4 regions of the Celeribacter sp. genome follow, and region 1 is predicted to be linked to each of the others. Evidence: riboswitches for the same ligand, from Rfam matches in the RefSeq annotation. Region 1 holds a riboswitch; each other region holds the start of a gene.
What was found. A riboswitch is a leader RNA that binds a small molecule or an ion and turns the genes downstream of it on or off. The one in region 1 is predicted to bind cobalamin.
Positions count from the first base shown of each region.

Region 2: linked by a shared signal. The riboswitch ahead of ACN0X0_RS16790 (energy-coupling factor ABC transporter permease) and the one ahead of ACN0X0_RS04590 (TonB-dependent receptor plug domain-containing protein) in region 1 are both predicted to bind cobalamin.
Region 3: linked by a shared signal. The riboswitch ahead of nrdH (glutaredoxin-like protein NrdH) and the one ahead of ACN0X0_RS04590 (TonB-dependent receptor plug domain-containing protein) in region 1 are both predicted to bind cobalamin.
Region 4: linked by a shared signal. The riboswitch ahead of ACN0X0_RS16855 (DUF1636 family protein) and the one ahead of ACN0X0_RS04590 (TonB-dependent receptor plug domain-containing protein) in region 1 are both predicted to bind cobalamin.

Region 1 covers NZ_JBLWTA010000002.1:389,017-394,572, forward strand. Annotated here, with positions in the region: gene ACN0X0_RS04580 (LysR family transcriptional regulator) at 1-665, opposite strand, end outside; gene ACN0X0_RS04585 (Tex family protein) at 792-3,149, shown strand; cobalamin riboswitch at 3,224-3,430, shown strand; gene ACN0X0_RS04590 (TonB-dependent receptor plug domain-containing protein) at 3,557-5,365, shown strand; gene ACN0X0_RS04595 (ABC transporter substrate-binding protein) at 5,390-5,556, shown strand, end outside.
Region 2 covers NZ_JBLWTA010000013.1:54,681-60,236, reverse strand. Annotated here, with positions in the region: gene cobM (precorrin-4 C(11)-methyltransferase) at 1-58, shown strand, start outside; gene ACN0X0_RS16800 (cobyrinate a,c-diamide synthase) at 55-1,386, shown strand; gene cobF (precorrin-6A synthase (deacetylating)) at 1,402-2,163, opposite strand; gene ACN0X0_RS16790 (energy-coupling factor ABC transporter permease) at 2,227-2,892, opposite strand; cobalamin riboswitch at 2,923-3,150, opposite strand; gene ACN0X0_RS16785 (ThiF family adenylyltransferase) at 3,241-4,155, opposite strand; gene ACN0X0_RS16780 (thiamine phosphate synthase) at 4,152-4,760, opposite strand; gene ACN0X0_RS16775 (thiazole synthase) at 4,757-5,518, opposite strand; gene thiS (sulfur carrier protein ThiS) at 5,520-5,556, opposite strand, start outside.
Region 3 covers NZ_JBLWTA010000007.1:204,729-210,284, forward strand. Annotated here, with positions in the region: gene nrdE (class 1b ribonucleoside-diphosphate reductase subunit alpha) at 1-1,959, opposite strand, end outside; gene nrdI (class Ib ribonucleoside-diphosphate reductase assembly flavoprotein NrdI) at 1,941-2,423, opposite strand; gene nrdH (glutaredoxin-like protein NrdH) at 2,428-2,682, opposite strand; cobalamin riboswitch at 2,748-2,952, opposite strand; gene ACN0X0_RS11765 (PqiC family protein) at 3,015-3,608, opposite strand; gene ACN0X0_RS11770 (MlaD family protein) at 3,614-5,556, opposite strand, start outside.
Region 4 covers NZ_JBLWTA010000013.1:68,458-74,013, forward strand. Annotated here, with positions in the region: gene cobN (cobaltochelatase subunit CobN) at 1-1,289, opposite strand, end outside; gene cobW (cobalamin biosynthesis protein CobW) at 1,289-2,344, opposite strand; gene ACN0X0_RS16855 (DUF1636 family protein) at 2,349-2,717, opposite strand; cobalamin riboswitch at 2,839-3,063, opposite strand; gene ACN0X0_RS16860 (hypothetical protein) at 3,147-3,845, opposite strand; gene ACN0X0_RS16865 (AAA family ATPase) at 4,422-5,556, shown strand, end outside.

The DNA of each region.
Region 1 (5,556 bases):
GAATTCGATTCGACGCCGACCTGCGGCACCACGCCTGAGGCGCCCAAGTTGCGGTCAATGATCCGCCGATTCTGCATCTCCGGCGACAAGAGACACATCGGCACCCCGTCGAGATCGCTCCAATCCACCGATTTTCGCCCCGCAAAGACGCCGCCACCGGCGCTCACCACCATATAGCGCTCCCCATAGAGTGGCACGGCACTAACCCGCCCCAGAGGTTCGTTGTCGAGATAAGTGAGGCCCGCGTCCGTCTCGAGATCGTCCAGCATGGTGAGGATTTGCGACGAGGGACGCGAGAGGATCGTCAGTTTCACATTGGGATGCGCCGCGCTGAACACAGTTGAAATCCGCGCGGCCCAGGTGAGCGCCGTCGGGATCGCGGCAAGGCGCAGCTGGCCCGACAACCCGTGCCGGGTCGCGCGCATTTCATCGCGGAGCTGGCGGCTGTCGGCGACGATCTTGCGCGCCCAGACGAGGGCGCGTTGTCCCTCCGGCGTCAATCCGCCGAAGCGAGAACCGCGAAAGATGAGCTGCACCCCCAACTGGTCCTCAAGCTGTTTAATCCCCGCCGACAGGCTGGGCTGAGTGATGCCGAGAGCCCGCGCGGCGCGGCCGAAATGGCCCTCCTTGGCGACGGCAATGAACATTTCAAGCTTGTTGAGCATGGCGAAAACCTGATCGAGGCGATGCGTTACGATAGATATATCATATCGACTGTGGAGAGGTCATCTCTCCTCTTGGCGCGACCTTTCAGGACCGCTAAGACTGGCCTCCCGACAGGAGGACCAGATTTGAGCACGCCCACCGATCCGCAAACATCTGCGCGCATTTCGCGCACCATCGCCACCGACATCGCCGCCTCCACGGCGCAGGTCACCGCCGCCATCGGGCTTTTGGACGAGGGCGCGACCGTCCCCTTCATCGCGCGCTACCGCAAAGAGGTGACGGGCGGTTTGGACGACACGCAGTTGCGTTTGCTCAACGACCGTCTGTCTTACTTGCGCGAGTTGGAAGCGCGGCGGGGGACGATCCTCAAATCCATCGAGGATCAGGGCAAGCTGACCGACGATCTCAAACGTGCCATCGCAGGCGCAGAGAGCAAATCGACGCTCGAAGACATCTACCTGCCCTACAAGCCCAAGCGCCGGACCAAGGCGATGATTGCGCGCGAGAACGGGCTTGAACCGTTGTTGGAAGCGATCAAAGCGGACCGTTCCGCCGATCCCGAAAAGCTTGCCGAAGGCTTCATCACCGAGGCCGTGCCAACCGTGAAAGACGCCCTCAACGGCGCGCGCGACATCGCCACCGAAGAGCTGTCGGAAAGCGCCGATCTCTTGGGCAAGCTGCGCGATTTCATGCGGCGCGAGGCGCTTGTGACCGCCAAAGTCATCGCGGGCAAGGAACAGGAGGGCGCGAAGTTTTCGGACTATTTCGACCATTCCGAAAAATGGTCCGACATCGCCTCGCACCGCGCTTTGGCAATTCTGCGCGCGGCGAAAGAAGAGATCGTCACCATGGACATCGCGCCTGAGCCAGAAGAGGGTGCGGCGCGCGCCATTGCCATGGTCGCCTCTTATCTCGGCACCTCGACCGAGCAACCCGGCGATTTGTGGCTACGCACTGTCGCGCGCTGGGCGTGGCGGGTGAAATTCGCCATCTCGCTGCACATCGATCTGTTGGGCGAGCTGCGCCAACGCGCCCATGAAGATGCAATCACGGTGTTTTCGCGCAACCTCAAGGACTTGCTTCTGGCCGCCCCTGCGGGCGCCAAGGCCACCCTTGGCCTCGATCCGGGCATCCGTACAGGCGTCAAAGCCGCCGTGGTGGACGCCACGGGAAAGGTTTTGGACACCGCCACGATCTATCCGTTCCAACCGAAAATGGACGTGCGCGGGGCGGAGGCAAAGATCATCGACTTGGTGAGCCGCCACAATGTCGGCCTCATCGCCATCGGCAACGGCACGGCGAGCCGGGAAACCGAAAAACTGGTGGGCGAGACGCTGAAACTCCTGCCTCCGGGCGTCAAAGCCCCGACCAAGGTTGTGGTCTCCGAGGCGGGGGCTTCGGTCTATTCCGCCTCGGAACTCGCGGCGCAGGAATTCCCCGATCTCGACGTCTCCTTGCGTGGCGCGGTGTCGATTGCGCGTCGATTGCAGGACCCTCTTGCTGAGCTGGTGAAGATCACGCCCGAAAGCATCGGCGTCGGTCAGTATCAGCATGACGTCGACCAGCGCCGCCTGTCGCAGGCGCTCGAAGCGGTGGTCGAGGATGCGGTGAACGCCGTGGGCGTGGACCTCAACATGGCCTCCGCGCCTTTGCTCGCGCAGGTCGCGGGTCTCGGCCCGTCTTTGGCGCAGAGCATCGTCACCCACCGCGACATTCACGGTGCATTCCCGTCGCGCAAGGCGCTTTTGAAAGTGTCCGGTCTTGGTCCGAAAGCCTTTGAACAATGCGCGGGGTTCTTGCGTATTCGTGAAGGTGACGAGCCGCTCGACGCCTCCTCTGTGCACCCCGAAGCCTATGATGTGGCGCGCGAAATCGTCAAAGCCTGTGGCCGCGACATGCGCGAGATCATGGGCAATCCGACGGCGCTCAAGGGGCTGCGCGCCGAACAATTCGTCACCGGAGACTTCGGCCTGCCGACCGTGCGCGATATTTTCACAGAGTTGGAAAAACCGGGCCGCGATCCGCGCCCTGAATTCAAGACCGCGACGTTCACCGACGGGGTCGAGGACATCAAGGATCTGAAACCCGGCATGCGGCTTGAGGGCACTGTGACCAACGTCGCGGCCTTCGGGGCCTTTGTGGACATCGGCGTGCATCAGGACGGTTTGGTGCATGTCAGCCAATTGGCCGACCGTTTTGTCAAAGACCCGCATGAGGTGGTGAAGGCAGGCGACATCGTGTCGGTCCGCGTCACCGAAGTGGACATCCCGCGCAAACGCATCGGATTGTCGATGCGCAAGGATGGCGGCGCGCAGGACAGAGGTCAACAGGACCGCAACGCGCAACAACCGCGCGGGAATGCAGGCGGCAAAGGCGGATACGGTGGCAAACCCCGTGGCAGCAACGCGCCCAAGCCCCGCACCTCCGAGAGCCAAGGCGCCTTTGGTGCTGCGCTTTTGGATGCGATGAAAAAGAAAACATGACACAAACGCGGCCTTCCGCAACGTGATGCGACCAAAGCATTGGCCGGAGAATCTTGACTTCTCCGGCCATTTCGCTTTTCTGCACCCATTCAAGTTCCGGCCCAGCCGGATGAAAAGGGAACACGGGATGATCCGGCAGAGCTGCCTATGATCAAAGCCGTGGCTGCCCCCGCAACTGTGAACGGTGAGCGACGCCAAAACACCACTGGGACGATCCCGGGAAGGTTGGCGACCGCTGCGATCCGTGAGCCAGGAGACCTGCTTGGATGATCACCCTTTCCCGGACGCGGGGTGCGTCACGGAAGCGGCTGTCCGCAGCGGTGACGCCCTCACTGTCTGCGGAGATCTCCTCCACAGGCCCAAACGGATCACGGGAAGCCTCGCGCTTCTTTTCAGGAGGATACCCCATGCACGCCCTTACCAGCCTGCGTTTTTCACTGCTGGCAACAGCCGCATTCACCTTGCCACTCGCCGCCCTCGCCCAAGACGCGGGCGAGATTTACACTCTGGACGAAATCGTCGTCTCCGGAAGCCTGACGCCCGTCGCCAAAAGCGAAACGGGTGCGACGGTGGAGACGGTGGACGAAGAAACCCTTGCGACCCCGAGCGAGACTGTTGCCGATATCCTTGATAGCCTGCCGGGCGTTACCGTTAGCAAAAACGGTGGCATCGGCGCCTCTGCCACTCTGCGCATCCGTGGCCTCGGGTCCGAATATGTCGGAGTGCGCCTCAACGGCATCGACATCACCGACCCCTCCAGCCCGCAATCGGCCTATGACTTCGGCGGCTTGCGCTCCTACGGCATCGCCGCTGCCGAGGTCGTGAAAGGCTCGCAATCCGCCCTCTACGGGTCCGAGGCCATTGCCGGTCTGATCGAAATGAACACCACGCCTCAAACACCGGGCTTGTCCTTCAGTGCCGAAGCCGGCAGCTACGGCACCTACTCCGCCGGCGTGACGAACATGATCGAAAGCGAGACCGGCCACATCGCCTTTAGCCTGTCGCATTTCAAGACCGATGGCTTTTCGAGCATGTCGGACAATGACGAAAAGGATGGCTTTGAAGAGACCTTCCTGACCTTCGGCATGGAACATGACGTCAATGATCTCGTCACTTTGGGCGTGACAGGGTTCTACCGCACCAGTGACCTCGAATACGACACAAGCTTTGATGTCGGCGCAACTGCCACACGCGACCAAAAGGGCGTGCGGACCTATGCCGATTTCACAGTTGGCCAGTTCTCACATGAAGTGAGCGCCTCCTTCTTCCAGTCTGATCGTGTCTATGGCTCTGGGGCATCCAGCTATTACTACTCCAGCGAACGCAAAGAAGTCAGCTACCTCGGGTCAACCGACCTTTCAGCGATGACCTCCCTGACCTTCGGCGCTGAATATCTCGAAGAGTCCTTTGATGGCGCTGGCAATGGCCTTGATCGCAACAAAGCGGTCAAAGGCGAGTTGCTCATGGAACCCATGGCTGGGCTGAACCTCTCCGCGGCCTTGCGTTACGACGATCACTCCAAACTCGGCGAGCACGTCTCCGGGCGGCTTGCGGCGGCATGGGAAGTCACGCCCGACTGGATCGTGCGTGGAGTGTTAGGCACTGGTTTCCGCGCACCTTCCCTCTCCGAACGTTATGGCTGGGGCGGCAACCCGGACTTCACGGAAGAAACCAGCCGCAGCTCAGAGCTGAGTGTCGAGCGCCGCTTCCTGGGCGAGGATTTCGCAAAAGCCACGCTGTTCTATACGGAAATCGACGACAAAATTGACTGGAACTACGGTGCTGGTGCCTATGAGCAGATCGGCGGCACCACCACGTCCCAAGGCCTTGAGCTTTCCGGGCGCTACAGCCTGTCGGAACGGTTCGCACTCTACGGCAACTATACCTACACCGATGCCGAAAACCGCAACCAGCGCGCCGCGCGGGTCCCGCGTCACGACGCCACCATCGGCCTTGACGCCACTCTGACGGCTCGCCTTTCCGGTGCTTTCGAAGTGCAATTCGTCTCCGACCTCAAGGACATCGACACCTCCACCTCGACACTCTTCGATCTGGATGACTACACGCTGTTCAATGCCAGCCTGTCTTATGACCTGTCCGACAAGGTTCAGCTCTACTTGCGCGCAGACAATCTCACTGACGAGGATTACGAAACCGTCTCCGGCTACAACACGCCGGGCCGGTCGGCCTATCTCGGCCTCAAAGCGTCCTTCTGAGTGCGCTTTCCTGAGATCATAACATTGGCCACCGCCCTCTTTTCGGGGGCGGCGGCTTTGGCGGAAACGCCACCTGACACGACACCGCAACATGTCGTGTCGATCAACCTCTGCACCGATCAGCTCGCCATGATGATCGCGGCCCCCGGTCAGCTTTTGTCCATCACCGCCATGGCCCAAGACCCGCGTGC
Region 2 (5,556 bases), on a different contig from region 1:
TCGTCCCGTGGGCACCGATCCGCGCTTTCCTGAAACCGCAAAAGGCGGTGACGCATGACGCCCGGTCTGGTGATTGCGGCGGCCTCTTCGGGCACGGGAAAGACCACGCTGATGCTGGGTCTATTGGCGGCGCTGCGGGCGCGTGGTGTTGCGGTGCAACCGCTGAAATGTGGGCCGGATTACATCGATCCGGCGTTTCACGCGGCGGCGGCGGGGCGCAGTTCGGTCAATCTCGATGCCTGGGCGATGACGCCGGCGCAGATCGCTGCGCTCGCCGCGCGAACCACCGATTTCCCCGTCGATCTTATCGTGACCGAGGGCTCGATGGGGCTTTTCGATGGCGTGGCCGTGCCGGGCGAAACCGGGACAGGCGCCAGTGCCGATATTGCCGCGCTGATGGGCTGGCCGGTGATCTTGGTGATCGACGCCTCGGGACAGGCGCAGACGGCGGCGGCGGTGGCCTTGGGCCTCGCGCAGTTTCGCGCGGACGTGACGGTGGCAGGTGTTGTGTTGAACAAAATCGCCTCGCCCCGGCATGAGGCCTTGGTTCGGCGTGGGTTCGAGAGCATTGGACTGCCTGTGTTGGGCGTTCTGCCGCGCGCCGCCGGGATCGAACTGCCGTCTCGGCATCTGGGCCTTGTGCAGGCGGAGGAAACCGGAGAACTGGAGCGATTGCTGTTTCATGCGGGCGAGATCGTGGCCGAGCATTGCGATCTCGACGCGATCATGGGGTGTGCCACGGCGCAAGGGGGGGCGTTTGCCCCCTATAGGCCCGCGCCTCCGCCCGGCCAGCGCATCGCTTTGGCGCGGGATGCGGCGTTTTCCTTTGTCTATCCGCATTTGATGGAAGCTTGGCGTGCCGCCGGGGCCAGCATCTTGCCCTTCTCGCCGCTGGCCGATGAGGCGCCTGATCCAAGCGCGGATGTCTGCTGGTTGCCCGGCGGCTATCCCGAGCTGCATGCCGGGCGGCTTTCCGGCAATCGCACTTTCATCGAGGGGGTGCGGAATTTTGCCCAAACTCGCCCGGTGCATGGCGAATGCGGGGGCTATATGGCGCTTGGCGCCGGGATCGTCGATGCCGAGGGGCAGCGCCACGAAATGCTGGGGCTTTTCGGTCTGGAGACCAGCTTTGCCAAGCGCAAGATGCATCTGGGGTATCGCCGTGCCGATCTGATGTCGCCGATGCCCGGGTTCGCCACAGGCCACGCGCTGCGCGGGCATGAGTTCCACTATGCGAATATTCTGTCGCAACCCGACGCCCCATTGGCGCGCGTCGTTGATCCGAATGGTGCGGAGGTGCCCGAAACGGGGTCTGTCCGCGTGATGCCTGAGGGCGGTCGCGTCACCGGCACGTTTTTCCACCTGATCGCCGAGGCCAGCCAGTGAGGTGAAACGGTTGGCTCACGCGTTTCGCCGCATGAGGTAAATGTCCATCACCCAGCCTAGGTCTGCGCGCAGGGTGGCGCGGGTGGTGACGATTTTCTCGCCCACCTCGCGCAGCGGCCCGGCGACGAGACGTTCCTGAGGCATGGCCACGCAGCCGCCCCACCAGATCTCGATCCCTTCAGGGTCGAGGGTTCGAAAGGCGCAATCGCCGTCGAGCATGACGACAACGGTTTGCGCGCCTTCGGGCCAGCCGTGATCTCGGATTTGCCGCCCGGTGGTGAGGGTGACGGGGTCTCCAACACTGTTCAATGGTATGGCATGGGCGGCGCAGAGCGCCTGAATCGCGGTGATGCCGGGGATGACGCGCGGTGTGATTTGCCGTCGCGTCTTGAGCCGGTCGGCGATGCGCAGGCTGCTGTCATAAAGCATCGGATCGCCCCAGATCAAAAGCGCCACTTTCGCCTCAGGGTCCGGTCCCAGAGCCGCCGCGATCGCGCGCTCCCAGGCTTCGGCAATCGCGTCGTGCCAGTCCGAGACGCGCCGCGCGTAGGGCGCGCCCTCGGCATCGCGGTGCGGCAGATCGAATTCGACCAGACGCGTGGCGGGATTGGTCAGATGCTGTGCCAAAAGCGCGCGGCGCAGCTCGGCAAGCTCGGTCTTTTCCGGGCCCTTCAAAGGGATGAGGATCAGATCGGCGGCATTCATCGCCGCGATGGCCTCATGGGTGATGTGATCGGGATTGCCGGTGCCGATGCCGATCAAGCTCAAGTCGATCATGGTAGGCCTCTCAAAAAAGGGGAGCCGAAGCCCCCCTCGTATTCCGTCTTTTCACGGTTGAGTTCAGGCATAAAGGCGCGGCGTAACAAACCCGCTGCCTTGCAGGGATTTTGCCCGTTTCGCCAGCGCCAGAACGGCCAGATCGAGAAGCGGTTCGATCAGGATCACCGTCATGTAAGCGGCGCCAAAGCTCATCACCTGGCTCACATTGGCCACGCCCTGACCGTAGATCGCCCAGAAAGCCACCCAAAGGACGATCCCGCCCTGATAGGCGGTCGAGAGCGCCAGAGCTTGTGAATATTTCAGATCGACATAGGCGGTGCCGGGCGCGATCACGCGTTTGGCCAGCATCTGAAGCCCGAAGAGCGGCACCAGAAGCGTCGTCACATTCATCCCGTATTGCGGCAGATCGAAGGGCGCGAAGAACAGCCCCTGCGCCAGCAACCCAAGCGCCAGACCGATGGCGGCGGGCGCTGCGCCCAGGATCAGAAACAGCGTTGAGCCGAGGATCAAATGCACCTCGGACACGCCAACCGGATGATGTGGCAGGACCTGAAAGAATGTGAAGACGGCGGCGGTGGCAATGAGCGCCCGCCCGGCCAGAGAGACAAGCCCTTGCTGACGGATCGTCTCAATGGCGGATTTGAGGGTATAGAGCCCTGCGCCTGCCGCAGTGGCATAGCTCAAGACGATTTTGGCACCCGTGACGATGCCCGGTTCAATATGCATATCGCGTACTCCTTGCCGTCACACCCGACGGCGGTTGATGTGGCTGCTGGCCGGTTTCCTGGCTCGCGGGTCAAAGCGCCACTCCCCCTTCCCAGAGATCCCGACGGGGCTCTCCAGTGGTGTGTGGGAGCGCGCTCACCGCATACAGTCGCGGGGGCGGCCGGGGCTTTGGGTGCTGCGTGTCGCGACATCCTTCCCCGTTCCCGATTGAGCCCTCAGCATTGCGCGTCATCAGGCACCAAACAGGGGTTCAGATAAACGCGGGACGGGGAATGAGGTCAAGTGAAGATCGCGTTCCCGGGCGATAGATGTTCGAAATTTTCCCATAAGGTGACCGACGCTAAGGTCCTATGTGCCGACCCCGACGATGGCGACATGGGCCTCAGACGTCTCGGCAAAGCCGCGCGCGGCGCGCCAGGCCCGAAGGCCCGATGCGCAGACAAGGACGACCCTTTGGCCGGGGGCGGGGGTCGGGACCACGTCGGGCGTGTCACGCAGGTCGATCACCAGATCGTCTGGCGTGATCTGTTCCAGCGCCAAAACGGCGGGGCTGGCCCGAGACGGCTCCGGCGCGCTGTCGAACCGAAACCCGTTGACGCGCCAGCCCATCAGATCCACCGACAGAAACTGTCCCAGCGGCGAGGGGTCTTGGCCCAGCAAAACGGCAAGCACCATCTGGGCTTGCAGTGCCGAAATATTGGCGACCACCGGCCCCATGACACCCGTCTCCGAACAGGACCCCATGACGTCCGGCAGGTCGGGAAACACCGCGCGCAGGCTGGGGGCCCCGCCGCAAAAGCCGCCGACATAGCCTTGCCTGCCGGTCACGGAGGCGCTGATCAGCGGTTGTCCGCTTTGGTGGCAATGATCTGAGAGCGCATAGCTTGTGGCGAAACTGTCGGCGGCATCCACGATCAGATCGACATCCCGCGACCAGTGCGGCAGGTTGGCAGGCGTCAACCGGGCGACATGCGCCTCCAGAGTGACATCGGGGTTCAGACCGGTCAGCGTATCTGCGGCGATCTGGGCCTTGGGCTGGCCGAGATCGCTCATCCGGAAAAGCGTCTGACGATGCAGGTTGCTTTCCTCGACCAGATCGGGGTCAAGCAGGCGGATAAAGCCGACGCCCGCGCCCACGAGTTGCGGCAAAAGCGTTGCCCCCAACCCGCCGGCCCCCACGACCAGAACCCGCGCCGCTCCGAGGCGGGCCTGACCTTCGGGGCCAACACCGGCGAGGCATATCTGTCTGGCGTAGCGGCTCATTTGACATACTCCCGCGTGGCTTTGATCCATTCTGCGCAGCGGGCCTCGGGGTTGGTGGCCGTGGCGATGTCGGTCACCACGGCGGCACTGTCTGCGCCCGCCTCAAAGAGGCCGGGCAGGCGCTCTGGCGTCAGGCCTCCGATGCCCACCAGAGGAGTGTCTCCGGCCATCGCTTTCCACGCCCGCACCCGATCCAGCCCCTGCGGCCCCCATTTCATCTGTTTCAAAAGCGTTGGATAGACCGGCCCCAAGGCGACATAGGCCGGATCGAGCGACAGCGCGCGGTCCAACTCTTCCTCGTCATGGGTGGAAAGTCCGAAACGGACCTCGGCACGCCTGAGCGCGGCAAAATCGGCGGTGTCCATGTCCTCTTGGCCGAGGTGCACAAAGCGACATTTCAGTTCGAGCGCGGCCTGCCAATAGTCGTTCACCACAAGTTGGGCGCGATGCACCGCACAAAAATCGCGGGCGCGGCGGATTTGACGGCGGACTTCGTCGTCGGGCTGATCCTTGATCCGAAGTTGCACGAGGCGCACGCCCTGCGGCACGAGCAGTTCCAACTGACTGACATGGCTGACGATGAGATAAAACGGATCAAGCGTCATGCCAAAAGCTCCGCCATGCCGAACACCGGGGTGGAGGCCTCAGCCATATCGCGCCGCGGCATGAGGCCCGCGTCATAGGCCTGTTTCCCGGCGCTTACGGCACGGGAAAATGCCTCTGCCATGGCCACGGGATCGACGGCCTTGGCCACGGCAGTGTTCAAAAGCACCGCATCGAAGCCCATCTCCATCGCCTTTGCGGCCTGTGATGGCGCGCCGATCCCGGCGTCGATCACCAGAGGCACATCGCGAAAATGCGCGCGCATGGTCCGTAAGCCTTCGATGTTGCGCAGCCCTTGGCCGGACCCGATCGGCGCGCCCCACGGCATCAACACGCGGCACCCGGCCTCAATCAGTTTTTCGCCGAGGATCAGGTCTTCGGTCGTATAGGGAAAGACCTCGAACCCGTCGGCGCAGAGGATGCGCGCGGCTTCGACCAAGGCGAAGGGATCGGGTTGTAGCGTGTCGGCATGGCCGATCACTTCGAGTTTGATCCAATTGGTGCCAAAGACTTCGCGCGCCATCTGCGCCGTGGTGACCGCTTCGCGGGCACTGTGACAGCCTGCCGTGTTGGGCAGGATGCGACATCCGCTGTCTTTGAGAATGTCACGAAACCCCGCGCCGCCTGCGCCCTCGCGACGAAGCGAGACGGTGATCACCTCCGTGCCAGAGGTCGCGATGGCCGCCCGCAAGATGTCGGGGGAGGGGTATTGCGCCGTGCCGAGCAGCAGGCGGTTTTTCAACTCGGTGCCGTAGAACATGTCAGCCCCCTTGCATCGGCGAAAGAAGCTCGATCTTC
Region 3 (5,556 bases), on a different contig from region 1:
CGCATAGGTGTCGATCAGGGCTTCCGGCCCGATCTCATAGGCATCGCGGTAGTAGTCTAGGTTCTCGTTCGACATGAAGGCGGCCGGGTAATAGACGCGGCCGATCTTGCCCTCTTTGCGAATCTCAACTTTCGACACAATCGGATGGATCGAGGAGGTCGAATTGTTGATATAGGAGATAGACCCGGTCGGCGGCACGGCCTGAAGGTTGCGGTTGTAAAGCCCGTCCTTCATCACCGCCTCTTTGAGCTTGGCCCAGTCTTCGCGGGTCGGCAGGTCCATGCCTTCGAAGAGAGATGTCACCTTTTCGCTTTCCGGCAACCAATCGCGGTCGGTGTATTTGTCGAAGAAGCTGCCATTGGCATAGTCGCTGTCGGCAAAGCCTTTGAAGCTCTCGCCATGTTCGCGCGCCAAAGCGTTGCTCTCGCGGATCGCGTGATAGGCGACGGCGGCGAAATAGACGGAGGTGAATTCGACGCCTTCGGGGGAGCCGTAATGGATGTGCTCGCGGGCCAAAAAGCCGTGCAAGTTCATCTGGCCCAGGCCGATGGCATGGCTTTCGTCATTGCCGCGACGGATCGAGGGCACGGAGTCAATCGCGGACATTTCCGACACGGCGGTCAGCGCACGCACGGCGGTGCCGACGCTCTGGCCCAGATCCTTGCCGTCCATGGTTTTCGCGATATTCAGCGAGCCGAGGTTGCACGAAATATCGGTGCCAAGGTGGCTATAGGACAGGTCATCGTTGAACTCGGAGGCCTCGTTGACCTGCAAAATCTCGGAACAGAGGTTCGACATGTTGATGCGACCCGCAATCGGGTTCATCCGGTTCACCGTGTCCTCGAACATGATGTAGGGATAGCCGCTTTCGAACTGAATTTCCGCGATGGTCTGGAAGAAGGTCCGCGCGTTGATCTTTTTCTTGTGAATGCGTTTGTCGTCCACCATCTCTTCGTATTTCTCGGTGACCGAGATTTCAGAGAAGGGCACGCCGTAGACCTTTTCCACGTCATGCGGGGAGAAGAGATACATATCGGCGTTTTTCTTGGCGAGCTCAAAGGTGATGTCGGGGATCACCACGCCCAAAGACAGCGTCTTGATGCGGATTTTCTCGTCGGCGTTTTCGCGTTTGGTGTCCAAAAACCGCATAATATCAGGGTGATGCGCGTTCAGGTAAACGGCACCGGCACCCTGACGTGCGCCCAATTGGTTGGCGTAGGAAAAGCTGTCTTCGAGGAGCTTCATCACCGGAATGACGCCCGAAGACTGGTTCTCGATACCTTTGATCGGCGCGCCGTGCTCGCGGATGTTGGTCAGCAAAAGCGCCACACCGCCACCGCGTTTCGACAGTTGCAGCGCGGAGTTGATGCCGCGACCGATGCTTTCCATGTTGTCTTCGAGACGCAAAAGGAAACAAGAGATCAACTCGCCACGGGATTGCTTGCCTGCGTTCAAAAACGTCGGCGTCGCGGGCTGGAAACGACCCGACAGCATTTCGTCCATGAAGGACAAAGCCAGAGCTTCGTCACCGCGCGCCAGAGCCAGCGCGGTCATCACCACACGGTCCTCATAGCGCTCAAGATAGCGCTGCCCGTCGCGGGTTTTCAGCGTGTAAGACGTGTAATATTTGAAGGCGCCCAAGAAGGTCGGGAAACGGAATTTCTTGGCGTAGGCGTCGTCCCAAATCTTGCGCATGAAGTTCTTGGAATATTGGTCCAGAACCGCCGCCTCATAGTACCCTTCCTCCACGAGATAGCCGAGCTTCTCGTCGAGCGAGTGAAAGAACACGGTGTTCTGGTTCACATGTTGCAGGAAATATTGACGTGCCGCCATGCGGTCGGCCTCAAAACGGATATGCCCGTTCTCGTCGTAGAGATTGAGCATCGCGTTGAGCGCGTGATAATCCGTGGTGCCATTCAGGCCAGATTTTTGGCCACTCTTCAAGCCATCGTCGAGCATGGCGCATCCCCCATTTGTGCGAGGCCGAGGTTCCGGCCCATCTGTTCCAATCCGGCGCGAACCCGCGCGATGTCATTGTCAAATCCCGCCAGCTCGAATTTGTAGAGCAGCGGGACATTGCATTTCCGGGCGATCACATCGCCCGCGCTGGCAAACAAAGTGCCGAAATTTCGGTTTCCAGACCCAATCACACCACGCAGCAGCGCGCGGGTGTCGGGATCGTTCAAGAGGCGGATCACCTGTTTCGGAACCGCGCCGCGCCCCTCGCCATCCGCATAGGTCGGACAGATCAGGACGAAAGGCCGGTCGATCACCGGCCTCGTATCCTTCGGAGAGATCGGAATGCGTTTCGCCGGAAGGCCGAGCCTGTCGACGAAACGCACCGTGTTTTCCGAAGTGGAAGAATAATAGACGATATCCGGAAAGCCGCTTGGCAGCGCCGGCTCTGGACACACGTCTGACATCGGATCAGGACAGGCGTGCGATCATGTCGGGACGAAAGCCGGACCAGTGATCCTCACCGGCGACGACAACAGGTGCCTGACGGTAGCCGAGGCCGGTCACGCGGGACATGGCGTCGTCGTCTTGGGTCAGGTCGATCACATCGTAGCTGATGCCTTTGGCATCGAGCGCGCGCGTCGTGGCGGTGCATTGCACGCAGGCGGGTTTCGAGTAAACGATGATGGTGTCGGTGGCGTTCTGGGTCGCGGTCTGGGCGGTCATTGCTCTTTGTCCTCTTGTGTCGTGCCGAGGACAGCGGAAACCCCGCGCCCCCGAACCCTCCGTTCGTGGTTCTGTTCCGCTTTGGCAGGTCTCCTGACTTCGCGGATCATGGCTTGGCTGGCCTTCCCAGAGCCCCTTTCAAAGGGCGGCCCCAGTGGCATTTTCAACCTCGCTCACCGCTTACAGTTACGGGGGTAGCGCCGGATTTACACCGATCTTCCCTCTTAGCCACCGACACGAGTCGATGGAACCGAAGCAACATCATATAGCTTCCTGAGGGGGTCTACTGTCAATATGTAGATAGCGCTTGACAGGAATTGAATCGGAGAAAGTTATCGGCGCAGGTCTTGGGTGATCTCAATCGCCAAATTTTGCAGCGCTTGACCCGATGCGCGGGCAATGCTTGCGGGGCTCGCATCCGGCAATGGCACAGAGATGTCGAACCGACTGATCCGTTCTCGCACAACATGGTCATAAGAGGAAACCGCAAACTGACCTTTCAGGACAAATTGTCCCTCTGATTGTCCCTCTGATCGTCCTGGCGCGCGCGCCAACATATCGGAAACCTGCACATGCACAGCGGCCTGCGCAGGCGTTTCAAGCGGCCAAGGCTCGGCGGCGACCGTTGCGGAGCCGCCCCGCGAAATCGCCTCCGCCAGACGCAGGGTCACGGCGCGGCGTGGCTCGTCGGCCCAGAGCGCGTTGTCCAAAGGCGTCAGGGCGCCATCCGCCCCCTCGATCAAAATCTGCGACTCTTCGGCATAGGCGGGTAGGGAGACCTCGCGCATCTCCAGCGTCGCCACCTGCATCCGCACTTGCGTGGTTTCGGCCGTGGTCGCTGCGGGGGCGCTATCGATCAGATAACGCGGCTCGGTGCCGCCACAGGCGGTGAGGGCCAGAAGAGCGAGGGGGAGAAAACGAACCATATCGATCACCGTCCAAACAAGAGGGAATTGGGATTGCGCTCGATGGCGCGGGCGAGTTTGCTGAGCGCTTCGGCGGCGGCGCGCACTTCGCGCAGCGACGAAATTGTCTCGCGGTTGAAACTGGATTGCGAGCCGTAATCCGATAGGGTGCGCTCGGCCTCGGCCACCAGCGCCTCGATCCGGCGCGACAGCTCCGGCAGGTTCGCGGTGGCATCCTCGACCGCAGACGCCGCTTCGCGCGCAGAGGCCAGCGTCGCATTGGTGTTCTCGATCAAGCCGCCTTCGCGCAATTCGGCCAAGGCCTCGCGCGCCTCGTCCAACGCGCCGGTCAAGCTGGCCGGAAGCGCGCGCATGTCGGGCGTGTCGACCAGGCGGTCCGCGCCTTCGAGAAAGGCGGAGGCAGCGGCCAAGAATTGTTCGACCTCAAGCGCATTGGCTTTTTCGGTGAGCGCCTGCAAATCCGCGATCAGAGCGGGCAGGGTCTCGGTCGCCGTGTCAATCTTGCCCGCGACATCCGTGACGGAGGTGGCGGCCTCTTCGGCGGCATCAAGTGCGGCGACGAGGCGGTTCACCGCATCGGCCTGACGCAACTGTTCGGCGACGGCGCGCAGTTCCGAGACGGCGGTGTTCAACTCTGCGGGCAGGGCTTGGGTCTCCGGGCTGCCGATGAGGCCGCGCGCATCGTCCAGAAGCGCGACAAAGGCATCGGGGGCGGCGCGCAGGTTTTCGTCCCCCGCGAGGCTCTCCACGGCGGCCAATGTGGCGATGGTCTGATCCAAAAGTTCCTCGACCGGCAGGTCGTTCACCCGTTGCAAAAGCCCCTCGGCGGTGGCGCCCATATCCGGCAGATCGGAGGCGACAGAGGGCAACAAAGGTGCCGTTTCCGCGAAAATGCCCAGCGTATCCGGCGCGGCATCGGGCAGTTCCACCAGCTCGACCACGAGGGAGCGGCTAAAAATGCTTTGCGTCGCCAACCGTGCGCGCAGCCCGTTTTTGACCGCATTCGAGAAAAAGGCGATCACCTCTGCGGTGGGGGCCTCGGCATCTAAGCCCAGCCGCTGCGGGTCGATGGAGATCACCGAGCGCAGTACGACCTCTTGGCTGTCATTGCGCTCTTCGATGAAGGCGCCAAGGAAGGAGACAGAGCCGATTTTGACGCCTTTGTAGACCACCGAGGAGCCAGCCGTCAGGCCGCTGACGGATTCGTCGAATTCCACGGTCAGATCGACCGGGTTCTCGATTTCCTCGCGAAACACGCTGGCGCGCGCGGTGTCTTCGTCGTCGTAAAGATCGAACACCTGCCCGCTGCGGATCGGTTCGCTGCCGGAGACCACCGTGTCAAAGGCGATGCCGCCGCGCACGAGGCTGGCAATCGAGCCGACCGAGAGGTTTAGCCCGCTGGGGCCGATGTTGACCGAAAAGCCGGAGACCTGCCAGAACCGCGCAGCACTGGTCAGGCGGCGATCATAGGGCGCGTTGATAAAGGCATCGACCATGACGCCCTCGCCACTGTCCGTCAGGCGCGGGGTCTCGATTTTGCCAACCTCGATGCCTTGGTGAAAGATCGGCGCGCCGGGGGTGAGCTGACTGCCGGAATCGGTGCGCAGCGTCACTTTCGTGCCGCGCATGCCGGGCAGGATCAGCGGTGTCTCTTCGAGGCCCGTGAAACGCGTGGCTTTCGCCTCGGGCACGGGGTCGAAAGCGGCCTGGATATAGGCGCCCGAAAGCACGGTGGAGAGGCCGGTGATGCCGCTGGCGGAGACCTCTGGCCGGACGATCCAGAATTGCGCATCTTCGGGGAGAGAGGCGGCGACGGTGCGGTCGATCCGCGCGCCGATGACGACGGAGGCCAGATCAGGCGCGAATTTCACATCCTCGACGACGCCGATTTCGACGTCCCTGTACCGCAATGTGGTCTCATCGGCGGTGATCCCTGCGGCGTTTTCGA
Region 4 (5,556 bases), on a different contig from region 1:
GACAGGCGCGCGGTGGAAAGCGCCTCTGGCCCCGGCCCGTCACCGACCAGATACCCCTCGCTCTGCACCTGCTCCAAAAGCGCTTCCGTCGAGGCCAACGCGTCGAGACCGACCGCATGGGCCATTTGCCACGGACGCCCCGGATAGGTCGAAAGCACCACGGCCAACTGGCGGTGCTGCGCCTCCGTCGAGGCCAACCGATGCCAGTTTTCGATCCGGTTCAATGCGGCGGCGATCCGCTCTGGATCGGCACGATGGACAAAGCGGGAATATTCGAGATCGGGATCGCGCGGCTCTGGCGCTTTGAACGACACGACGCCCGCGTGCAGCCGCCCGTCCACCTCCGGCAAAACAACATGCATCGCCAAATCGGCGGGCGACAACCCACGCTCGGCCCCGGCCCATTCTTTGCGCCGCGCGGTGGAAAGCGCGACCTGAAACACTGGGCACTCAAAGCCGTCGAAGGGCGTTTGTCCCTCCGGATTCTGCGCAGAAAAGGCGGTGGCATTGACGACGAAGGCGGGCCTGCGCGGGCCGAGGGATCGGCTCAGCCAAGCGCCAAATCCCGGTGCTTTGAGCGACTGCGCAAAGACTCCGTAGGCGGCAAATCCCCGCGCGCGCAGGCCGGTGATCAACGCATCAATCGGCGCAGTGTCGGCGGCGGCCAGATAGGAGCGGTAGAAACTCACAAGCACCAGCGGGCCTGTGTTTCCAAGGGTTTCTATCGGACCCGCGTCGGGACAGTAAAACCCGTGGGGGGGAATTTGCGTTTCCCCCGTCACGGGCGGGACTGAAAGCTCCGAGGCCCTTGCAAGTTCCGCCAAAGCCGTCTGTGCCGCGACCGCACCGCCCGCATCGCAGAGGGTTTTGAGCCGTCGCAAAACCGGGATCGGCACCGTCGACAGCGCATCGAGCCGCGGATCGTCGCGCCCGTCGGCGGGCAGGATCGCCAGCGCAATCCCCTTGCGTCGGGCGAGGTCCTGTAGACTGGCAAGGCCATAGGGCCAATAGGCCTCGCCGCCGATCAGCCGCACGAGAATGCCTTTGGCCCCCGAGAGCGTATTTTCCACATAGGTGTCGACCGACACCGGATGGCGCAGATTGACCAGATTGGCGAGGCGAAGCGTTGGCAAGCCGCGCTCGGCCCCTGCCCGCCGCCAGCCCGCCGCGAAAGCCCCCAGATCACTGTCAGAGAACGACAGCACCACCAGATCGGCAGGGCGTTGCCCCAGATCGGTCGGCACCTCGGTCTCCTCAAGGCCGTGGCTTTCGCGGAAGGTAACGTGCATCAGGCGGGAAACCCAAGCAGTTCGGCGCGGATCGCCGCTTCGTTCACGTCGTCATGTTCGCCGATCACCACCAGCGCAGAGCGGCGCGGGTCGGCGCCCCAGGGTCGGTCGAACTGGTGGCGCACCCGCGCGCCCACCGCCTGAACCAAAAGGCGCATCGGCTTGCCGGTGATGGCGATATGACCTTTGACGCGCAGGATGTTCTGCTCGCGCGCGAGGCGCTCGATGGCGGCAATCAATGGGGCCGGATCGTCGATCTCCGGCAGGTCGATCACCACCGTGTCGAAATCGTCATGCTCGTGGTCATCCGCCCCGTCATGATGCGAGGGGCGCGCGGCCAGATCGTCTTCGGCAGCGGCGTTGAGGCCCAGCACGATTTTCGGGTCGATCACACCTTCGGTCAGCGGCAGGATCGGCAGTTTGCGCGGCACTTCGGCCTCGATCACCGCGCGCGCCGCCGCAAGACCCGCCTCCCCTGCCAGATCGGCCTTAGACAAGAGCACCAGATCGGCGCAAGAAATCTGATCCTCGAACACTTCAGAGAGCGGGGTCTCGTGATCGAGACTGTCATCGGCCAGACGTTGCGCATCGACGGCGGCCACATCGGGCGCAAACCGTCCGGCGGCGACAGCTTCGGCATCCGCGAGCGCAATCACCCCGTCCACGGTGATTTTCGAGCGGATCGCAGGCCAGTCGAACGCCTTCAGCAGCGGTTTGGGCAGCGCAAGCCCGGAGGTTTCGATCAGAATGTGATCAGGCTTTTGCGGCCGCGCCATCAACGCCTCGATCGTCGGGATGAAATCATCCGCCACAGTGCAGCACAGGCAGCCATTCGCCAGCTCGACGATGTTCTCATCAGGGCAATTCTCGTCAGCACATTGCCGCAGAATGTCGCCATCGACGCCCACGGTGCCGAATTCATTGACCAAAACGGCCAATTTGCGCCCGCCCGCATGGGCCATCAGGTGGCGCACAAGCGTGGTTTTGCCCGCGCCGAGAAAACCGGTGATCACGGTGACCGGGATTTTGGCCAAATCGGAATTAGGATTGGTCATGACATTACTCCTGCTCAAATGTCGGGAAAGGGGGGATGCGCGCGAGGCTTTGTTTGCGAAAGATCACAGGGCGCTCGCGCCACGGGACAAGGCCGTTTTCAGTGGCGGCATAGGCGGCGGCGCCGGCCAGAATGTCGGGGGCATCGGCGGCGGTCATTCGACCGTAGACATAGGACCATTTGCCCGGCTCACTGAGCGCCACAGCGCAGCCGTTTGAACAGGCGGAGAGACAGGAGACTTCGCGGATCACCACATCGTCCGGGGCGCCATGATCACGTAGAGCCCGCAACAAATACGTACCCGGCCGCGTCTCGTCCGTGGGATCGGCATCGTCACGCTTGCAGGTGGTGCAAACAGATAAAATCGTTGGCATTTTGCCCGTTCCTCTCGCCAATGGCCTTCCGGTGGCTTTGGGAGAAACGCGCCAGTGGACAGGGAACAAAGGTCAAGATCACGACCGGCCCTCTCCTCCCGGTCGCGAAACACCCCGTTCGCCGGTCATCATCAACATTGGCAGGTCTCCCGGCTTGCGGATTTCGAACGCCTCTGTCGCGTTCTGCGGTTGCTTCACCTTCCCAGCTCGAAAGCCAGTGGCCCAAAGCACCCTTTCCGGTCACGGTCGCGGGGGCGGCTGCGCTTGGGTCCTCGTTTTGACAAAGACCCTGTCACATTCCCTTTTCACCTGCCAAACGGCAGGAACCAATGCACCCTTTGATTGAGTGAGTTGCGTTCTATTGTCAAGCGATCGAGCAATCCGTGGCGTAAACAATAGACGCGGCAAGCCTCTACGGCCCTCTCGGTCTTACCCGAGGATGATCACCTCATCCACATCGCCATCGACCTGTTTGACCGCGCTTAGGCAGAGTGCATTGAGATGGGTGGCCACATAATGCGCATGAAAGCGGCTCGGGGCCGTGAGGTAGAGCCTGCGTCCAACCCTTTCGCCACGGCTCAGGGCGGCGATCCAGCTCGCATAGCGTGCGGGGTCTTCCGCATAGATCAAACTGCGCGCCAGCCCCCATTCCGTTGAGCTATCGACCTCAGGTGCCGCGACCGCCCTGCCCTGCGGTTGAAGCGGCACGACTTTCGCATCGGTCTCTGGCGGGGTGTCCCCTCGCCCTTCCATCCTCTGTTCGAAATCCGGCCCGACGTCGGCCCAGATCGGCCGCGTGTCCTCAAGGATCTTTTCAAAAGCCAGCGCATATTGCGTCACCCGTCCCCGCGCGCCTTGACGCTTGACGAGGAGCCATTCCATGGCGCGGAGCTTGGCCATCTCGCGTTTGACGGTCCGTTCCTCGACGCGCCACATCCGCGCGATTTCACGTTGACCGATGGCAAGCTCGTTGCGCTGCCAATTGTAGCGTGCTGTGATGAGGGTCATGAGACGGAGACAAAGCACTTGTTTGCCCTTAGGCTGAGAGAGCGCATAGGTCCCGAGTGCTGTGAGCACATCGTATTTGACTGCGGCGGCCTGCGGACCCACCGGTTTGATCGACAACATCTGTCTCGCCCTTCGCAGAGGTCTCTCTGCTTTTATCCGTCGCCGCATCCGTGTCTCGTGTCGGGATACGTCTTTGCCTCAATCATTCCGAAGAATGTTTCCCGAGATGTCCGCGTCAAAGGTGAAACCCTCCGAACAATCGCGCTCTCGGCGTTTTTTATGATCTTGAAACAATTTGCGTTGAGTTCGTCGATTCTGTCAAGCGACTCCTGTTGGCATCATCCCAACCAAATTCCTCAAAAAAAGAAAAAGAAAGGTATTAATGGTATAGGGGGACACGCTGGTTGTCCCCTATTTGGGGGCAAAATGTCCCCCAATAGATAGCGGAAGACCCGAAGCTGACCCCCTATTTAGCGGGTTATCCCCGAGAGGTTCCGCCCCTGACGCTCATGCTCACGGCCTCTGTTCCGAATCAGACAGCACCTAGGGAGCGGTAGAAAACACAGGGGTTTTCTTCAATTCAGCGCTTTTGACGCTTTTACTTTAATTTACGCTTTTAGGTTTTGCAATTTTTCTATTTTCCGCGTAAATCCGAAACAGATAATAGAAAGCGTCCCCGCGGGGACAGGAGGCACAATGTTTACCCATGAAGACTTGTCGCGACTACAGGCCCAGTCGCTCAAGATGCAGGGATTTATCCGGCAGCAGACTTATTCCCCTGAGCGCGAGAAGACGCTCCGCAGATTTTCGAGCTGGGAGGTGGCGGAGCTCATCTTCAAGGTCAACCAATCCACCATGCGCGGCCGTCTGGCTGCCGACCCGTCCCTGCCGCAGGGCTATGTCGAAGAGGACGGGCGTCAGCGCTGGTACACACTCGAAGAGATCAACGAGCTGCGCCGCCGTCTTAAGGTGAGCCGCAAGTCCCTCATGCCGACCCGTCCGGCGGGCAAGCGGGCGATCCGCGCGGCGATTGCCAACTTTAAAGGCGGCGCGGGCAAATCCACCGTGGCGCTTCACTTCGCTCATGCCGCCGCGCTCGATGGCTACCGTGTCCTTTGTGTCGACTTCGATCCGCAGGCGACGCTGTCCCACTCCATGGGGCTTTCGGATGTGGCTGAGGAGTTCACCGTTTGGGGCATCATGGCGCGCGACCTGATCAATGAGACAGAGCGCATGAATGCCGCGACCCGTGGCGCAGAGAGCGGTTCCGCCCTGCCCCAACGCCGCCTGCCCTCTTCGATTACCGACATGGGTCTCGCGGACCTGCGCGTCGCGGACTTTATCAAGCCGACCAATTGGCCGACCATCGACATCATCCCGTCCTGTGCCAATGCGGCCTTTGTCGAATTCGCCTCTGCGCAATATCGTCACCTCAATCCGGAGTGGTCGTTCTTTGCCGCCGTGAGCCGCTATCTCGACGCCCTGCCCGCCGACGCCTACGACATGATCATCTTCGACTGTCCGCCCGCGATCGGCTATCAGTCGATGAATGCGGTCTTTGCCGCTGATGTGCTTTATATCCCCTCGGGCCCGGGCTACTGGGAATATGACTCCACCACTTCTTTCATCGGTCAGCTCGCCGAAGCGCTCGAAGATCTCTCCGCCTTCAACGGTGTCGTCCCCGCGGGTACAAGCAATCTGCCGAAGGTGTTTCACGACATCCGCTTTCTGCTGACACGGTTCGAAGCCGGCAATGAGTTGCACCGCGCGATGCGGGAGGCTTTTGAAAAGGTGTTCGGGGATAGGCTCACCCAGAACCCGATTGAGATGA